3 regions of the Vibrio sp. 2132-1 genome follow, and region 2 is predicted to be linked to each of the others. Evidence: predicted binding sites of a transcription regulator. Region 2 holds the regulator's gene; each other region holds the start of a gene.
The links. Region 2 encodes PurR, which represses purine synthesis genes. Its sites were predicted from a motif close to TNANGNAAACGTTTNCNTNA; they were not measured.
Positions count from the first base shown of each region.

Region 1: a site for PurR is predicted at 2,533-2,552, ahead of R8N47_RS05815 (phosphoribosylaminoimidazolesuccinocarboxamide synthase). Genes of this name have one in related genera too.
Region 3: a site for PurR is predicted at 2,223-2,242, ahead of purL (phosphoribosylformylglycinamidine synthase). Genes of this name have one in related genera too.

Region 1 is NZ_JAWPON010000004.1:172,646-179,166, forward strand. It holds gene R8N47_RS05795 (OmpA family protein) at 1-250, shown strand, start outside; gene R8N47_RS05800 (hypothetical protein) at 327-1,301, shown strand; gene R8N47_RS05805 (hypothetical protein) at 1,479-1,661, shown strand; gene R8N47_RS05810 (SulA-like leucine-rich domain-containing protein) at 2,073-2,465, shown strand; gene R8N47_RS05815 (phosphoribosylaminoimidazolesuccinocarboxamide synthase) at 2,669-3,772, shown strand; gene R8N47_RS05820 (alkaline phosphatase D family protein) at 3,851-5,524, opposite strand; gene R8N47_RS05825 (hypothetical protein) at 5,854-6,231, opposite strand; gene R8N47_RS05830 (helicase-related protein) at 6,520-6,521, opposite strand, start outside.
Region 2 is NZ_JAWPON010000013.1:80,760-87,280, reverse strand. It holds gene glgA (glycogen synthase GlgA) at 1-536, shown strand, start outside; gene R8N47_RS15750 (alpha/beta fold hydrolase) at 646-1,449, shown strand; gene R8N47_RS15745 (DUF2007 domain-containing protein) at 1,481-1,801, opposite strand; gene R8N47_RS15740 (TVP38/TMEM64 family protein) at 1,822-2,508, opposite strand; gene R8N47_RS15735 (TfoX/Sxy family DNA transformation protein) at 2,623-3,213, opposite strand; cyclic di-GMP riboswitch class I at 3,330-3,419, opposite strand; gene purR (HTH-type transcriptional repressor PurR) at 3,707-4,711, opposite strand; gene torD (molecular chaperone TorD) at 5,180-5,827, opposite strand; gene torR (two-component system response regulator TorR) at 6,094-6,521, shown strand, end outside.
Region 3 is NZ_JAWPON010000012.1:73,903-80,423, reverse strand. It holds gene mltF (membrane-bound lytic murein transglycosylase MltF) at 507-2,084, opposite strand; gene purL (phosphoribosylformylglycinamidine synthase) at 2,384-6,277, shown strand.

The DNA of each region.
Region 1 (6,521 bases), on a different contig from region 2:
AGTTGAGTACCCAGATACCAGTCTCGTTATTGATGGTTACACGGATAGCACAGGCAGTGAGTCATACAACCAAACGTTGTCAGAGCGCCGTGCAGAGTCCGTACGTCAATTCCTAGTATCTCAAAACGTTGCACCTGGTCGTGCAATTGCACGCGGCTACGGCGAACGTAACCCAATTTGCTCAAACCAAACTTCTGAAGGTCGTGCGTGCAACCGTCGTGTTGAAATCCAGATCTTGCCACTGAAGTAATTTGGTTGCACCATAACGGTAATAATAAAAAATTACCGGAGCAGGCCTAACCATTATCGTTAGGCCTGACATATTAATGTCTGTCAAAACGTCTGCCCTACTCTGCTTATTTAGCCTCAGCTTTTCTGGCTACTCACTTGCCTCTCAAGCTCCAAATGACCCCATCGAACAATACGAGTACGCACAACAATTATTGGCATCAAACGAAGCTGAAGCCTCACCAGAAACGCGCTACTGGCTAGAGCAATCCGCCAACCAAGGTTACCTCCCTGCGCAAAAACAGCTCGCGAACGACTTTGCTAAAGGGATAAATGGCGAAAAAAATGAAACACAAGCGTTATATTGGCTAACCTCTATCGCACTCAATGACCCAACCGATCGTGGCTTTCTTCTCGCCGATTTTATTCAGCGCAATCCAGATAAGGTCACAACTTCTCAATTGACTGAAGCCTTGTATCAAATGGCTTCTCAGCATAATCCAGCAGCAGAACAAGCTTATAATCAACTGTTAGAGCTGCGCTTCAACCAACTACGAGCTAAACAAGTCTCGCAAATAAAGTCGCTCGATAAAAAAGCAGAGCAAACACAAGAAGAGAAAAGCACAGTTGCAAACCCCAAAGTAAAACACTCGCAGTTTCTATGGCTGATTTGGCTAGCGGCGATCCTCATCATCAGCGGCTTAAGTTTCCTCGTGATCAAAAAACTCAAGCAGAATAGAAAAGCGCGTGAAGCCAAAGAGGAAAGCCAAAATCAACGAATGGCGGAAAAAATAAAAGAGCTAGAGTTTACGAACAAGCAACTGAAGCGTCAGTTAGAGAAACTATTCAGAGAATTTAAGAAATCCAAAACTCAGGCAGAAAACCATAAGCTAAGCGTCGCGTGTGCTATGTTTGGCTACACACCACAAACCATCCCTGATTTACAGGCAATCAAGCTACGCTATAGACAGTTATCAAAGCTTTATCATCCTGACACAAGGGGCAGTGAAGAAGAAATGAAGCGACTCAATCATGCCTTTAAGCTCGTTTCACAAAATGTTACAAAACAGTAAAAATAGGTCAGGATACTTTGGCTGCCATGCTTTTATTCCCATATAATCAAACACCGCAATCGATCTCCCTCTCAAAGAAATTAACAGACATTTAACTTAAGTCGCGCTTTTATGCCATAATGCCCGGCGCAAAATAACACCTAACGACTCAAATTAATCTAGGTGGGGAGAAAATCAATGTTCACTGAAGAAGGCACCTGTGATTGGTGTAAAAAACCTAGTCTTGTAACTCGTCACGATTATTTAGATGGCAAGCACCATTACTCATGTAAAGCTTGTTACGACATGGCAAAAATCGACGTGCGCCTATTTAACCAAGGCGAATTGCAAATGCGCGAACGCTTGCAACGAGCGAGCTAAGCAAGACGGAATCAATGGAACTGATTTTCAAAGGCGCCTTTTAAGGCGCTTTTTTGATCGGCCAAGCCCTATTTCCAATCTCTATCTCGTATTCCCTCCTATCTTACATAGCACGTCGCATCGGTTATCAGCCCTCTCCCACTGTATACAAACCATTGTCCGTGAAAAACACCTGTATATACAGTAGTAAACCCCTGTATGTCTCTCGTCCAGTTTTCTACTCACCTCACATTTTTAAATTGATGTTAGACATATCAAAAATGAAAAACAACCACATAAATTCAATCACTTAGAATCAAATCCTTTTATTTCCTTCTCAAAAAACCGCAAATAACTTTTGAGAAACTGGTTGATCAGGTCACCAAAACAAACTACTGTATACACATACAGCATGTATAAAGGAACAGTAAGATGCAGTTACAAAGTCAATCTCATACATACTCTCGTTACAACGTATTGGCACAAGCAACTAAGCCCATGGCCGTTTCGGATCAGCTTCTATCTAAGCTGGCTGTTTTATCGCAGCAGAAACAATGGATTTTGTTTACAGCAGACTGCCCTCGTCCAGACTTTGAACAACTCACTGCTTCTAATATTTGCTGTAAAAACGTTATTCAAATGAAGCCCTCTCAACAGCTTTCAGAAGTCGAGATCGTGATAAAAGCCATCCGCTCAGGCAATGCCAGTGCTGTTGTCGCATCCAATAAAATTGCACTTATGAATCAATCTATGTTGCGCGACATGGCGCAGCGCTATCAGTGTGAAGTCTTTTTCGTCGAAGGCAGAGTTAATAAGTACCACTAATAAGTTCGACGTTATCCATCCTGCATCTCGCCTCCTTTTTAAGGGGGCTTTTTTTGTATTAAAGAAAACAGGCAAACGTTTGCTTTTTCTCTGGCGAGTTAAAATAGTTCTGGTATGATGCCCACATTCGATTTATTCAGCGCCCACATTTTGCTGAATATCTTCTCTTTCTGACGTTTGATTAAGATGATAGGAATGTCGCAATGAGCCTTGCTAATCAAGTACTTGCCGTCAATGACGACCTGCCAATTCGCACCCATAAACCCGTTCATAGTGGAAAAGTTCGTTCAGTTTACTGGTTAACTGAAGAAGACAGCGCCCGACTGATCAAAGAAAAAGGATACAATGTCGCTCCAGATGCGCCCTTGGCTATCATGGTGATTAGCGACCGAATCTCTGCATTCGATTGTATTTGGCATGCTGAAGGTGGTCTTAATGGTGTCCCGGGTAAAGGGGCTGCGCTTAATGCGATTTCTAATCACTGGTTCAAACTGTTCAAAGAAAATGGCTTAGCAGATAGCCATATTCTAGACATTCCTCACCCTTTTGTTTGGATTGTACAAAAAGCCAAACCGGTAAAAATCGAAGCCATCTGCCGCAAATACATCACGGGTTCGATGTGGCGCGCTTACGCAAATGGCGAGCGCGAGTTTTGTGGAATCCAACTTCCTGAAGGGTTAGAAAAAGACAAAGCACTGCCAGAGTTGCTAATGACCCCATCCACAAAAGGCATTCTAAAAGGCATTCCCGGTGTGCCAGAAGCGGATGACGTTAATATTACTCGTCAAAATATCGTAGACAACTACGAAGCATTTAACTTCTCAAGTGCGGACGATATCGCACTCTACGAAAAACTGCTGAAAGACGGCTTTAACGTTATCAGCCAAGCATTAGAAGCAATTGACCAAATCTTTGTCGATACCAAATTCGAATTTGGTTATGTTCATGATGCTGCTGGCAATGAAAAGCTGATTTACATGGATGAAGTGGGTACACCAGACTCATCTCGTATATGGGATGCTAAAGAGTACCAAGCAGGTCACATCGTAGAGAACTCAAAAGAAGGTTTCCGCCAGTTCCTACTTAACCACTTCCCTGACCCAGATATCTTGCTAAATAAAGAACGTATGCCAGAGCGTGAAGCACTCGCTCGTGATAATGCTTTACCCGTCGAATCTTTGATGGCGATTTCGAGCACCTACATTGGTATTGCCGAGAAGATTACAGGCAAGCCGATTCATTTGAGTGAGAATCCGAAAGCGGAAATCATCGAGGTTCTGAGCAAAGAATACGGATTGATTGACTAGCACTGTCGCTAGATTGCTAAACGCTTTCCAATAAAAAGTCCGCACTAGCTTGCGGACTTTTTTCGTATTAGGCTCAGTTTAGCCGATATTTAACGTAGTACCATCAGTTGTGGAGGCTGACTTGGTCGTCACCTGATATGTTTTGTCTTTAATCGTTGATACGAAATACCAGGTCGACTCTGCTTTGTCGGGCGTAAAAGTAACGCGCATAAAGCCACGCTGCTTGATATCTGCCCACTGTAATTCTGACACTAAGTGCGGCAACGTGTATTCCATTTGAGCGATCGCAACAGGATCTAACGCTAGGTAGGCCTCTAGCCCAGGGGAACTCACCGAGCTAGTTGCAAACTCTATCCCGATAGGATGCTTAGATACGTCTTTAAGCTCACTTGCCCATGCGTTGTGCGTATCTCCTGCCAAGCAGACAAATTTACCACTGTTGGCTTTGGCCAGTTGATAAACTTTCTCTCGCTCAACGTAGTAACCATCCCATGCATCTAGGTTATACGGGAGAGAAATGGTATCTGAACTTGGGTCAGAGAGGTAACCCGTAATCGCAGAGTTTACTGCTAATAACGCCTCTGTTTTTTGTTCTTCAGTGGCAGTAAACAATTGAAACATCGCGGTCATAACCGAACTTGGCAACTCCATACGAGACATTAACACTTGTTGCCCTAGCACATTCCAAGTTGCGTCGTGCGTACTGAACGCATCCATCAGCCAAGCGAGTTGGTCAGCGCCTAACAGCTCTCGGTCTTCGCTGCGCGACTGAGCAACTAAACCGCCAATCGCTTCCATCGTTGGAGAGCTGAGCGAGAAATAATCCAACGGTTTATCACGCCCCACAAGTCGCGTGTCGAGCATCATCAAATTGACTAGACTTCCAAACGAAAACTGACGGTAAATCAGCATGTTTGAGAAAGTGTTTTCACGAACGGGCAACCATTCTGTCCACGCGGCAGCCGCAGCTGGACGACGATCATTAAAACTGCCTTCCTCTTCTTGATGGTTTTCCGCACCATTTTTCCAACTATCATTTGCAAGCTCATGGTCATCCCAGACTGCAATCATTGGTAGGCTCGCATGTAACGCTTGCAGATCAGCATCTTGGCGATATTGCGCATACCGTTTTCGGTAATCATCTAAGGTAATGCATTCAGTGCCTTTGCTTGGCTCTCGCCCTAGTGCCTCAGCATCTTCACTAGCGTAGCCACCAGCCCCATACTCATAAATGTAATCACCGAGATGAAGTACCACATCAAACGGTTCTTGCTCATGTTGATTTAAGATCTCTCGATACACATGGAAATAACCAGCAGGATAGTTTGCACAAGAAACAACGGCCATGGATGCCTTTTCTACACCACCCTCTGGTAATGTTTGAGTTTGCCCGACTTCGCTAGTGACATCTCCAACCATGAATCGATAGTAATAGTGAGAATTTGCGTTGAGGTTTTGAACATCAACTTTTACCGTAAAATCTCGGCTCGTATCTGTAGCGAAAGTGCCACTTTGTACGATATCAGTAAAAATTTCGTTAGATGAAACTTGCCAGCTTACATCTGCGTAGCTTGCTGAGGTCGTAACACGAGTCCAAATGATTACTTGTGTTTGAGTAGGATCTCCACTCGCCACTCCGTGCTCAAAGGTAACCGCAACAGATTCACTAGCATCGCTACCACAGCCCACCAGCCCGGTAACAATCGCCGTTGAAGAGGCAGCTTTCATAAAGTCTCGACGAGACAAAGACATATTGACTTCCTTTCTTATTGTGTTTGTTTTTATGCCCAAATGACGTGGTGACTCAATCATCCTTGTGTGCCAATAAGGGACGTTAATTCGAACTTACAGTACCAACCACTTAGTCGGTAATTTGTCCTAAAAACACAAAGTTAGAAGCTAGTTATGACAATTGCATTTCCAAACGTTACATTTTTGTTAATTTAAGTGCAAATACTCTATATTCATCACACTTCCAAGACCTGTGACAAAAACCTCAAAATAAAAAAGCGACCTACTTTGAGGTCGCTTTTCATTGCACTATTGTTAAGTGGTACATCGATGAAGTGGAAATGCTCAGCCTAAAACTTGATGTTAAGGACATCTTGTTCTGACGTATCCACCTTCAACTGACTGCGAGATTCTATGTACTCGATTTGCTGAACATCGAGCGAATATGGCATAACGACTCGCAATTCATTGATCCCTTCATGTTTAGCTAGCTGGGTTAAGCGGACCAAATTGGATTCATCACTTTTACGAGAAGACATCGATTTTAATGCGGCATCCCACAACCGATCTTCAGGCTTGCTCAATTCCGCAATGTTCTGTTTCCACATCAAACCGAAAATAGGCGCGATGGTGGCAAATGCCTCTAAAAAGGTCCATTTCTTACTACCTGTCGCTCCTAAAAAGCTAGTGTAGTCGAATTCAATGCACGTCTTTCCTTGTTGATCCATTCTATGCCCCCGACACTCGAAAATGAGATATACCAAATATCGTTCAACTGTTTTGATATAGCAATGGGATATAAAACATTCGTCTTTTATGCCTTAATTTACATACAAAAGGAAATATTAAAACCAGCTTTGTAACAACTGATGTACAGCTTCGCCATATATAAGCATTCAATTGATTAATATTTCAATTAAGAAACTAAAAACAACACGCAAGTAACGCTATCAATATGAAATCATTATAGATTCACCAAGAAAATATCAATTCTTGTCACAACGTCATCCGCCGACCT
Region 2 (6,521 bases):
GTCGGTTGACCCAGCAGAAAGGCGTTCATTACTTGTTGCCTGCTTTGGCCGATTTTTTGAAGCACGATGTTCAGCTAGTTGTCGTTGGGACCGGAGACCCTGTTCTTGCCGCTCAGTTACGAGAGGTTGCCGCGCAGTTTTCTAGCCAATTTGCCTTTGTAGAAGCGTATGACAATGAACTTGCGCATATCGTTGAAGCGGGTTCTGATTTCTTCTTGATGCCTTCTGAGTTTGAACCATGTGGCTTAAACCAAATCTATAGTATGGCTTATGGGACATTACCGATAGTACGCGGTGTTGGTGGCTTGAAGGACAGCGTTAGCGATTATGATGTAAACCCATCTGAAGCAACGGGGTTTGTTTTTTTCGAACCGACACCGCAGGCATTGTTGTTAACGATGCTAAGGGCACTGTTGCTCTACGCTCAAAACGAGCCTGAAGTGAATAAAGTACAGTTGCACGCGATGCAACAAGACTTTTGTTGGCAAAAGGCCGCAGAATCTTATTTGCAGCTTTACCACTCAGCGTTAGTTTGACTTAAAATTGTAACGAAAGGCACCGAATGAGGTGCCTTTATTATCTTGAGTAAGGGGAGTGTGGTAGGATGGCTTTTTACTCAATAGCACGATCTTTTTGATACTCAATATGACCCAGCCGCTACTTTTTCATAAAACCTATTTGCACCCTACTAGTAATGAGTGGGTTGTATTTGTGCACGGTGCTGGTGGTAGCTCTTCTATCTGGTTCAAGCAAATTAAAGCTTACAAGCAACACTTTAACTTATTGCTGATCGATTTAAGAGGTCATGGAAAGTCAAATCAGTTACTTAAAGAGCTCATTGCTAGCCGTTATACCTTTACGGAAGTTACCCAAGATATTTTGAAAGTATTGGACCATTTAAAGATCCAATCCGCTCATTTTGTCGGTATGTCGCTTGGTACTATTATTGTTCGAAACCTTGCTGAATTGTCATCAGAGCGCGTACGTTCGATGGTGCTCGGCGGTGCTGTCACAAGGCTTAACACTCGTTCTCAGATATTGGTGAAATTAGGTAATTTTTGTAAGCATATCCTACCGTACATGTGGCTCTACAAACTGTTCGCTTATATTGTTATGCCTCAAAGAAGCCAACGAGAATCTCGCCACCTTTTTATTCGCGAAGCCAAGAAGCTTTGCCAAAAAGAATTTAAACGTTGGTTTATTCTTGCCGCTGATGTAAATCCGTTAATGAAATATTTTAAAGATCGAGAGTTACCCATTCCGACTCTTTACTTAATGGGCGACAGGGATTACATGTTTATTAAACCTGTCAAAGAAATGGTTGCAGCACATAAGCTCAGCATTCTACGAGAAATCCCGAATTGTGGTCATGTATGCAATGTAGAGCGTCCAGAAGACTTCAATCAACACTCCATCGAGTTTATTAAACAGCAAGCTGTATGTGCTTAAAACTGAGTGCATCCACTGAATAGGAGAGCCGCTATAGCTCTCCTAGTTGATATCCACATTGCCAACATGCACCAAATTGCCCTTCGTTTATTTCATGACATTTTGGGCATTGCCAATCTTGATACTCATGCCTATCGGATTGTTTTCGATATGCTTTTACTATTTCTTCAGCTTTCATCTTTTGTGCAGTGTCAAAAAGCCACACATAAGGATCGGTATCATCACCAAACGGCAGTTCTCCTTTTAAGCCGAAAATACCTTCTCCACGAACTTCACAGTAAATTTGTTCCACTTTAAGCAGCTCACATACAATGTGTGCTTCTGCTGGGTTTTTAGCGATAAATATTTTCATCAAAATACCCACTTCACCAATTACGAGTTTTGCTGACTTGGTGTCGGCCTTACTTTATTCATAACCCATTTAGTGATGATTGGAAATAGTCCCAATAGCGCAAAAGACGCTAATACTGCGGGTGAAACAATGCCCGATAGGCTTTCAATTGTTGCTAATTGAGTACCTGCATTCAGATATACGGCTGTGCCTGGCAGCATACCTATTTGGCTAGTGAGATAAAATCTACCTACAGACATCGGCGTTAAGCCCATCAGTAAGTTGATTAGAAAGAAAGGGAATACAGGGATTAGACGCAAGGAAAATAGATAAAAAGCTCCGTCTTTTTCGACACCTTGATTAATTGCGTTGAGTTTATTTCCGAATTTGTTTTGTACCCAGTCACGCAATAAGTATCGGCTGCTCAAGAAGGCCAGTGTTGCCCCCATAGTGCTAGCGAAAGAAACCAGTAGCAAGCTTGTCCAAAAACCAAATAAGGCTGCACCAAGTAAGGTGACTACTGCCGCTCCTGGGATAGAAAAAGCGGTAATTGCAATGTAGGTAAAAAAGTAAATCGCAGCCGAGAATACAAAATTCTGATCGATGTATGTAGTTAGTGCTTCTTGTTGGGCTTTTGCATTCTCTAAGGTTAAATACTGGCCAAAGTTAATACCTAAAAAGACGATAGCCGCTAGTAGGATGAGACCTAATATCAGTTTCTTATTCATAATTTTGATTCCAATTTGGGATATATGTAATAAGACAGTAGGAAAACCGAAAAAATTTCACAAAAAAACCGCAGATTAGACTGCGGTTTTACAAGATAGTTTTTAGGCCGACTTTTATTGGAGGCCGTTCATCAACTCATCTCGGCGAGCTTGAGGTACCACACTCCAATGAGTGCCGTTGATAGCCCCTTCTAGTGCCCATAGCAACTCAATGTTGACGGTTGCAGAGTGCGTATCTCTTATCGCTTTATAGGCGTTAAGCGCACCTTCCTCTTCAAGCTTCTCTACGGATTCGATGCCGGCTTTTTTTAGCATGCGCTCGGTAGCCAGTCGTAAGTTAGGCAAATCTTTCAAACGGTTAGGCTTTGTACTTGCTTGCTGTTCTTTCTCAAGCTTTGCCTTTTTCAATGATTGATTCGCTACTTCGATTAAGCGTTCGCTTGATTCCCATAAATCGCTGGAAATAGCGTAGTACTTTGTAACGACTGGAAAGCCACGTTTTTTATAAACGTAAGGCTTTAGCCCTTGTTTCTCGAAGTCAGATGAAGTTTTTTGGTCTGCTCTGATATGAAGCTGATTGTTTACCACTAGTGCAAACATTGTTTCATCAGCGAATAGTCCGAAGCCACCAAACATTGAGCGCGACTTGATATTACCAAGTGCCTCAAATAGCTTCATAGAGTCTTTGAGTATCGGTTTATCCATGTTTTGTTATCTCGGTGTAATTAATATTACGCCACCAAAAGTCAGGTCCGAGAGAGTAGCAAACATGCGTAAAAACAATGTCATTACAGAGTAAAGTCATTGCTTACACACTTGCCATCGGTAACCCCGCTACCTTCCATATCGTAATATGGTTCAGGCCGGAGGCTTTGCGTCCCACTCTTTCGAATGGTTTGCCCTGTGCGTGACACAATGAGCATACTTCTTATATTGAATTAACATCACGGTTTAGCGTTAAAAGTGTGATTTCGGTTCAATAAAAATGATAGATTGAATGCTCTATTTTGCATATGGAAAGGTGCAAATTGGCCTTTGAAAAGGAGTTCTTAATATATATTACATTTATATAAAACAGGGAGTTAACGTTAGTCAATTGTTATTAGAGTGGTGTGAAGTATTAGAGAATGCTTAATTTTTCCAAAAAAATAAGCGCCCCTGTAGAGCGCTTATTTAACACGGTTAAATACAGTGAAATTTAGTTCATTTTTTTCACAGTATTTCGAATTACAAGCTCAGGTTGCATCTCGAAAATTCGTTTTTCGTGTTCTTTATCTTTGATACGCTCAAGTAGAATTTCGAATGCATTTTTACCAACACGACGTTTAGGTTGGTGGATAGTCGTTAGCGGTGGAGAGAAGTATTCCGCAAGCTCGATGTTGTCGTAGCCGATCACTGAAATATCTTCAGGAATTTTGATCCCGTTTTGTTGCAAGCGGCTCATTAGGCCTAGAGCCATTGTGTCGTTAAAACAGAATACCGCCGTCGGGCGCTTGTCCATTGCGGTAATTTTATCTGCAACTAATACGGCCGTATCACATTCAAAGTTACCTTCAAGGATCCAGTCTTCATTTACAGCTAGGTTCGCTTCGCTCATTGCGCGACGGAAACCTGCAATGCGCTCTTGGCAAGCAAGCTTTTCAAAATGACCGCTTAGACAAGCGATATCCGTATGACCATTGTCAATCAGATGTTTGGTTGCAATGTAGCCACCTTCTTCTGAGTTATCCATGATCTTGTCTGCTTGTGAGCTCTCTGGGCCCCAATCCATGACCACTTTAGGAATGTCCGCATGACGGTCAAGCATCTCTTTTAGTTCTTCGGTTAAGTCAGAACACATCACTAGGATGCCATCAACGCGCTTTTCAGCCAGCATACGAATGTAATCGCGTTGTTTTTCGTAAATCCCGCCTGTGTTACATAAAATCAGAGTATAGCCTTGGCGGTAACAGTAGCTCTCAACGCCATCAATCACTTCTGAGAAAAATAGGTTAGTTGATTGAGTTACTAACATGCCAATCGTACGAGTTGAGTTGCATTTTAGGCTGCGTGCAACGGCACTTGGCGCGTAATTCAGCTCGTCAACGGCTTTCATTACTTTTTCTTGCGTTGCTTCTGCAACGAAACGCGTTTTATTGATAACGTGCGAAACTGTCGTAGTGGAAACGCCGGCTAAGCGAGCAACGTCTTTTATCGTGGCCATAAATGGTGTCCTGTATCGAGCTACTGAAATATGTCGTATTGGATGTACCTGATGCTCTAATGGTTTCACACCTAGCAATATAAAATTGGCGCTAAGTGTCTCGGCAGCGGTTGATCCAAGTGCGACAAAAGGGTACGTAGCAGCATCGGTCGATGAATTTTATCTTTTTTCTATCTGATGAGAAATTGCCATCAACCTGTTAAGAAAACACAAAAACCGCTATATTTCAGCGGTTTACATATAAATCATATTTAATCGTTTGCGCTCACATTTTAGCCCTATGTGAACTGACTAGCAATGTTTTCAGCAAGAGATTTGTGTATTTGAAGTCACATTTTGACTGCTAAATAACCAAGCGTCTTTGCGCTAAGTTAAGGCAAACGAATATTATACCCAAGTTACTTACAATTGGTCACTTTCAGGCATACAGGAAGCCCGATAGGCAGGCTCCCTAAAAATAGGCGGCAATTATTCACCAAGAAGGTAGGCGCTGTCTAGTTTACAAAATGCAACTAATAGTTTCGCGACACTCGAGTAAAATCCAAATTCGTCGAATTGTTTACATTTGTCTGAAAACTGAGGTAACCAAGACATCAATTGTTGCTGGATAAAGTCGTTTTGTTTAACGAAGGCTTCTTCCATGTGTTTTTCTTGTTCAAGCTCGTTTGAGCGGATAATCATGTTCCCGAGAAAGTCGAGCTCAACGGCTAAGTGATCCGCAGGTTCCTTTAGGTTTTCGTCTACTTGAACGCCAAATTCAGCCATCAACTTTTCCATTTCCTCAGCTGGCTTGTCATTCAGTAAACCTGATTCACCAATGTACATGGATGCGTAAGGAAGAGCGCCGTATTTTTCTGTCTTCAAAAACAGTTCACAAAAGTCAGCTGCAAGCTCTAGTTGTGCATCTTCACGATCTTGTAACCGATTCAGCGCATCAACTAGGCTATCAACGGCTGGTTTTAGCGACTCATTTTCACCTAAACCTGCGAGAAAACTGCGAATTTCAACACTGTGATAGGCTTCCAATTCTTTCTCTGTTAGTTCTTTTGCGAACAAGCTCGAAAACCACCAGTAAATTTCAGCGCGTTTTTCATTAAAAGCTTTCACTTCTTGCATTTTGGGCTCCTGAATGATGCTTCAAGTCATGCATCACAAAGTCAATTAGGGATATCCCCTAAGTGTAATCAATTAAAATGAATAGCAGTAACTATAATTGTTATGTTTTATGGTCAAAAATGACCGTTTATTAATAGCAATGGGCAAGCTTGTTTTGAATCAATAAAAACGCTAAATCTTGCGTTTTAATGTATCTATGACTAGAAATGTTACTAGTTATGAATAGAATACGTCTTGGATAATAAGAAGACAGAAAAGTGGTGTAAATGAGCTATCACGTATTAGTCGTAGAAGATGATGTTGTAACTCGTAGTAAGCTTGCGGGATATTTCCAAAATGAGGGCTACCAAGTCAGCGAAGCAGAGAGTGGCGCAGAAATGCGTGAAGTTTTGCAAGCGGGCGATGTAGACCTGATCATGCTGGATATTAACCTGCCTGGTGAAGACGGCCTGATGCTTACTCGTGAGTTACGTAGCCAATCGGATATTGGTATCATATTAGTAACAGGACGCACGGATAGCATTGATAAAATCGTAGGCCTAGAAATGGGTGCTGACGATTATGTGACAAAACCTTTTGAACTGAGAGAGCTGTTAGTTCGCGTTAAAAACTTGCTGTGGCGTATTTCAGCAGCGCGCAGTGGCAGCTCGAAAGCGAATGAAACCAGTGAAGAGCACATTGTGCGCTTTGGGGA
Region 3 (6,521 bases), on a different contig from region 2:
GATTACGTGAACTTACTTTCTTTTTCATACATGTCAGTTTACGTTTACGTCGGATAGCAGCTACTGTGTTATTTAAACGCTTTGACTGCACTCTACGTCTTCTCATATTCAAAACCTCCTGCAGACAAGACTTATACCAGTAAAGTGCGGCTCATCGATGCTTGGCAATAGGCTCGATAATCGCACTAAACATTGTATGGTTTAAACGTTCTTCATTTGACTTCTGCATTGCACAGAGCCAGCAAACAATTTCAATACGATGCTTAATAATAGGAGTGACGTTATTTCGGCAGAGTGTAGCCGAAGGCGCCGCTTCATCAAGTGAGCTAAACCATGTGGTTACAAAGCAATCAGTTTTACTAACGATGAAGAAAAGGCGACCAACCAAAGGAATGGTTGAGTGTGGTTGGTGTCACTCAGAATATTGGATTCTAGATAAGTTTTCGTTAGGACTCAACAAAAATGACGAGCTTCATAGGCTCGTCATTTTTTAGTTTACCGCGGGTTTATTCTTCAATGCTTTCTTGTTCGGTGTCTTCTTCAACCGTGACGTCAGAAGCGCCAGAGACTTGTTCTACGACGGTCTCTACTGCGCCCGATATCAAAATGTCGGGGTTGAGCGGCGGAATCACTTGCAAGTCATCGCTATTCTCATCAATCGCTGGCTGTTGGCTGACATGACCAATGATGGATTGGTAGTAACGTCGAATATTTTCTACGTAATTACGCGCTTCATCGCCTCTGGCGTACCCATAGCGAGTTTGGCTGTAATAGCGCTTCTGACGAAGTAAAGGCAGCCTGTCTTTTACATCGGCCCAAGCGTTCGGATCGCCACCTTGTGCTTTGGTGAGTCGTCGTGCGTCCATCATGTGGCCGTAACCAATATTGTATGAAGCTAACGCAAACCATATTTTTTCATGCTCGTTGATGCTATCAGGCACGCGACCTACAATGCGACGTAAGTACTCGACACCACCACGAACAGATTGCTCAGGGTCTAAACGGTTTGTTACCCCGACGCTTTTCGCCGTTGGCAGAGTCAGCATCATCATCCCCCTAACACCCGTTGGCGATTTTGCTGTTGGTTTCCAGTGTGACTCTTGATACGCCAATGCTGCAATTAAGCGCCAGTCGAACTCTTCGCTGTACTTTTGGAATAAAGGTGCCCACTTAGGCAATTTGTCATCCAGAGCTCGAATGAATGCGCGAGTATCAACGTAATCAAATGCCTCAATATGACCAATGTACTTTTCTTCGAGGGTGGACAGTTCTCCTGATTGTTTGATGTTACCGAAAAACTCTATCAGCATCGCATACAAACTTTCGTCTTCAGAACGTCGAGTAAACCAAGACACTGGTTGATCTTCTGTAAGTTCAAATGCGAGCGCAAGATCGGGGTAAAGGCGTTGAGCTAGGGAAAGTTCCACCGAATCAGTCACAGTAAAACGTAACTCACCCGTCGATACGTATTTGAGTAAGTCTTTCGTGTCAGCATCACCAACAATTTCAAACTGAAGTTCTGGATACTGCTTCTTTAACGCTGTTAGGGTCGGAACATATTGCGATTGTTCAACGATCTTTAATGTTTGCGCTCCTGCATTTGTATCTTCGTCGGACTCGTCGTCTTTCGAGGCTTGGTATTCAATGAGTTGTTCGATATCACGTGGTCGAAGTTGCCCTTTTTTATATACCACTTGTTGGCTTACATAATAATAGGCAGGGCCTGGTCTAAATCGTTTGACTGCTTGTGACGTTTGATTTAAACCCGTAGCGATGATATCGATATCTCCTTTCTTAAGAGCAGGAAAAAGCTCAGCCTGGCGAAAGGCTGGTTTAATCTCGAGTTTGACGCCGAGCTGCTCCGCAAACTGACGCGCCAATTCGTAATCCAACCCTGCGGGACCATCGGGTCCTATGTAGTAGGAAAGCTGATTGTTTAGCGTGCCAACACGAAGCACACCACGTTCTTGAATTTTTTCAAATTCACTTTTGGGCTCCGACTCAATCTGGCAAGCAGAGAGCAAAAGAACAGAAACTAAAATTAGAGCACTGCGCTTGAGCCGGTTGAAGTGACTTATTTGCATTAATAGGTACATCTTGGAAAATTTCTATTTGCCTTTATATCAAAGCGAGCTCATGGGGCAAAGTGAATCACACACTTATAACGTGACATTGTGTGTTTTATCGACATTTTAGTTGTAATTCAAATTTGACAAAAAAAATGACGCAAACGGTTGCTTTTGGTGTTACATCACAAAAACAATTACTATATAATGCGCTCGCAATGACGAGGTGGAATCGGCATAGGTTCGACAGGGCTTATTTTAAGTGTCTGAATTTATTCCAATATCACCTTAATCAATTGCATAAGAGACCTAAGCACATGAGAATTTTGCGTGGCTCCCCAGCTCTTTCTGAGTTTCGTGTTAATAAACTACTGGAACTTTGTCGTGAACAAGATCTGCCTGTAACTGGTATTTATGCCGAGTTTATGCACTTTGCCGATCTAAAGTCAGACCTTGATGACCAAGAGTTAGAAAAACTTGAAAAGTTACTAACTTACGGCCCAACCATCGAAGAGCATGAGCCTGAAGGTCTTCTACTTCTTGTCACGCCTCGTCCTGGCACTATCTCGCCTTGGTCTTCTAAATCTACCGATATCGCTGTTAACTGTGGTCTGGATAAAGTGAAACGTCTAGAGCGTGGTACGGCTTATTATGTCGAATCTTCAGTTGTTCTATCAGAAGCTCAAGCTGACGCTGTTAAAGCGTTAATTCACGACCGCATGATGGAAACAGTATTCACAGCATTTGAAGCCGCATCAGCATTATTTACTGTTGCAGAGCCTAAGCCTGTCGCACATGTTGATATCTTAGCTGGCGGTCGTCTTGCGCTTGAAGAGGCAAACGTTTCCCTTGGCTTGGCACTCGCAGAAGATGAAATTGATTACTTGGTAGAGAACTTTACTAAGCTTGGGCGTAACCCAAACGACATTGAATTGATGATGTTTGCTCAGGCGAACTCAGAGCATTGTCGCCACAAAATTTTTAACGCAGATTGGACTATCGACGGGGTAGATCAACCTAAGTCTTTGTTCAAAATGATCAAAAACACTTTTGAAACGACACCTGACTATGTGCTGTCTGCATACAAAGACAACGCAGCCGTTATGACAGGTTCTAAAGCGGGGCGTTTCTTCCCTGACCCTAAATCCCGTCAATACACATACCACCATGAAGATACGCACATCTTGATGAAGGTAGAAACGCACAACCACCCAACGGCAATCTCTCCGTGGCCGGGCGCATCGACTGGCTCAGGCGGTGAAATCCGTGACGAAGGCGCGACGGGTATCGGCGGTAAGCCAAAAGCGGGTCTGGTTGGTTTTACAACCTCTAACTTACGTATTCCTGGTTTTGAACAGCCATGGGAAACCGACTTCGGCAAGCCGGGTCGTATTGTAAATGCGTTAGACATCATGCTTGAAGGTCCTCTAGGAGGCGCGGCATTCAACAACGAATTTGGTCGTCCAAATCTATTGGGTTACTTCCGTACTTACGAAGAAAAAGTCACTTCTCATGCGGGTGAAGAAATTCGTGGTTACCACAAACCAATCATGATTGCTGGTGGTATGGGTAACATCCGAGATGAACACGTACAGAAGAAAGAGATTCCAGTGGGTGCGAGCCTAATCGTACTTGGTGGTCCGGCAATGAACATCGGTCTTGGTGGTGGCGCGGCGTCCTCAATGGCATCTGGTCAGTCAGCAGAAGATCTGGACTTCGCTTCAGTACAGCGTGAAAACCCAGAGATGGAACGTCGCTGTCAGGAAGTGATCGACCGTTGTTGGCAGTTAGGCGACGACAACCCAATCGCATTTATCCACGATGTGGGTGCAGGCGGTATCTCTAACGCATTGCCTGAACTTGTCGACGACGGTGAGCGTGGCGGTAAGTTCCAATTACGCGATGTACCAAACGATGAGCCGGGCATGAGCCCACTGGAAATCTGGTGTAACGAATCACAGGAACGTTACGTTCTAGCGGTAGCGCCAGAAAACATGGAAGCATTCGACGCAATCTGTAAGCGTGAACGCGCACCGTATGCAGTGGTGGGTGTAGCGACAGAAGAGCGTCATCTAACGCTAGAAGATTCTCACTTCGACAATACGCCGATCGATATGCCAATGGATATCCTGCTTGGTAAGCCACCGAAGATGCACCGCGACGCAACCACACTAAAAGTGGAAAGCCCTGCCATTGTTCGTGATGGTATTGAGCTTAATGAAGCGGTGGATCGCGTACTTCGTCTTCCTGCTGTTGCAGAAAAAACATTCCTAATTACTATCGGTGACCGAACAGTAACGGGTCTGGTTGCTCGTGATCAAATGGTTGGTCCTTGGCAGGTACCAGTAGCAAACTGCGCAGTAACAGCGGCAAGCTACGACACTTACCATGGCGAAGCAATGTCGATGGGTGAGCGCACGCCAGTGGCATTACTAGACTTTGGTGCATCGGCTCGCCTAGCAGTTGGTGAGTCACTAACGAACATTGCGGCAACAGACATCGGTGATATTAAACACATTAAACTGTCTGCGAACTGGATGTCTCCAGCGGGTCACCCAGGTGAAGATGCGGGTCTTTACGAAGCAGTGAAAGCGGTGGGTGAAGAACTGTGTCCTGCTTTAGGTTTGACTATCCCAGTTGGTAAAGACTCCATGTCGATGAAAACCAAGTGGGAAGAAAACGGCGAGAGCAAAGAAGTTACTTCTCCACTGTCGCTAGTTATCACGGCATTTGGTCGTGTGGAAGACGTACGTAAGACCGTGACTCCTCAACTACGCACTGACAAAGGAAATACTTCTCTAGTTCTTGTTGACTTGGGTAACGGCAAAAACCGCTTAGGTGCGACAGCATTGGCACAAGTATACAAACAGCTGGGTGACAAACCTGCTGACGTAGATAATGCAGAGCAGCTAAAAGGCTTCTTTGATGCAATGCAAGCGTTAGTACGTGATGACAAGCTAGTGGCTTACCACGATAAAGGCGACGGCGGTCTGTTTGTTACACTGGCTGAGATGGCATTCGCGGGTCACTGTGGCGTAAAAGCGAACATCGCAGAGCTGGGTGATGATGCGCTAGCCGTTCTATTTAACGAAGAGCTAGGTGCGGTTGTTCAAGTTAAGAATGATGATCTAGATTCAGTTCTATCTACTCTGGCGGCAAACGGCTTAGAGGCATGCTCACATGTGATTGGTTCTGTTGAAGCTTCAGACGACTTTGTTATCACTTCTGGTGATGCAGTTGTGCTTGAACGTTCACGTACCGAACTACGCGTTATCTGGGCTGAAACAACGCATAAGATGCAAGGTCTACGTGATAACCCTGCGTGTGCAGACCAAGAGCACGAAGCTAAGAAAGACAACTCTGACCCTGGTCTAAACGTTAAGCTCAGCTTCGACGTAAATGAAGACGTTGCAGCACCGTACATTGCGAAAGGTGCTAAACCTAAGATGGCAATCCTACGTGAGCAGGGCGTTAACTCCCACGTCGAAATGGCAGCAGCGTTTGACCGAGCTGGTTTTGAAGCAACCGACATCCATATGAGCGATATCCTAACGGGCCAAGCGGTACTGGATGAATACCATGGCCTAGTAGCTTGTGGTGGCTTTTCTTACGGCGACGTACTAGGTGCGGGTGAAGGTTGGGCTAAGTCTATCCTGTTTAACGCACAAGCTCGTGAACAGTTCCAAGCCTTCTTCAACCGTGAAGAGACGTTCTCTTTAGGTGTATGTAACGGTTGTCAGATGCTATCAAACCTGAAAGAGCTGATCCCAGGTGCAGACTTGTGGCCACGTTTTGTGCGCAACGAATCTGAGCGTTTTGAAGCGCGCTTTAGTCTAGTTGAAGTTCAGAAATCTGACTCTGTATTCTTCGACGGAATGGCTGGTTCGCGCATGCCAATCGCGGTTTCCCACGGTGAAGGGCGTGTAGAAGTACGTGATGCAGAGCACCTAGCAGCGATTGAGGCATCAGGTACGGTTGCGGTTCGTTACGTGGATAACCTCGGTAACCCAACACAACAATACCCGAACAACCCGAATGGTTCGCCAAACGCGATTACCGGTTTAACAACAGCAGACGGTCGCGTAACTATCATGATGCCTCACCCAGAGCGCGTATTCCGCACAGTTGCAAATTCTTGGGCTCCGGAAGGTTGGGGTGAAAATGGCGCTTGGATGCGTATGTTCCAAAATGCCCGTAAGAATATCGGTTAATTAACCAAAGGTTAATGTAGCTTAAGTAAAGCGTTGGTTGAGAGACCAGCGCTTTCTTTTTTCTTATCACTCTTTTTCTTCGTCGCTCTTTCTAGTGACTTGGCGAAACGTTGCTTTGTTCTGCCTCTTCTTTGTCATCTATTATCTAGCGTAAAAAACTTGCAGCGTTTAGATTACTTTTATGCTCTAATACCGCGCTTACCAAGGGATGGTGTTAAACAGCTCAGCTTAGATGGAGTTATCA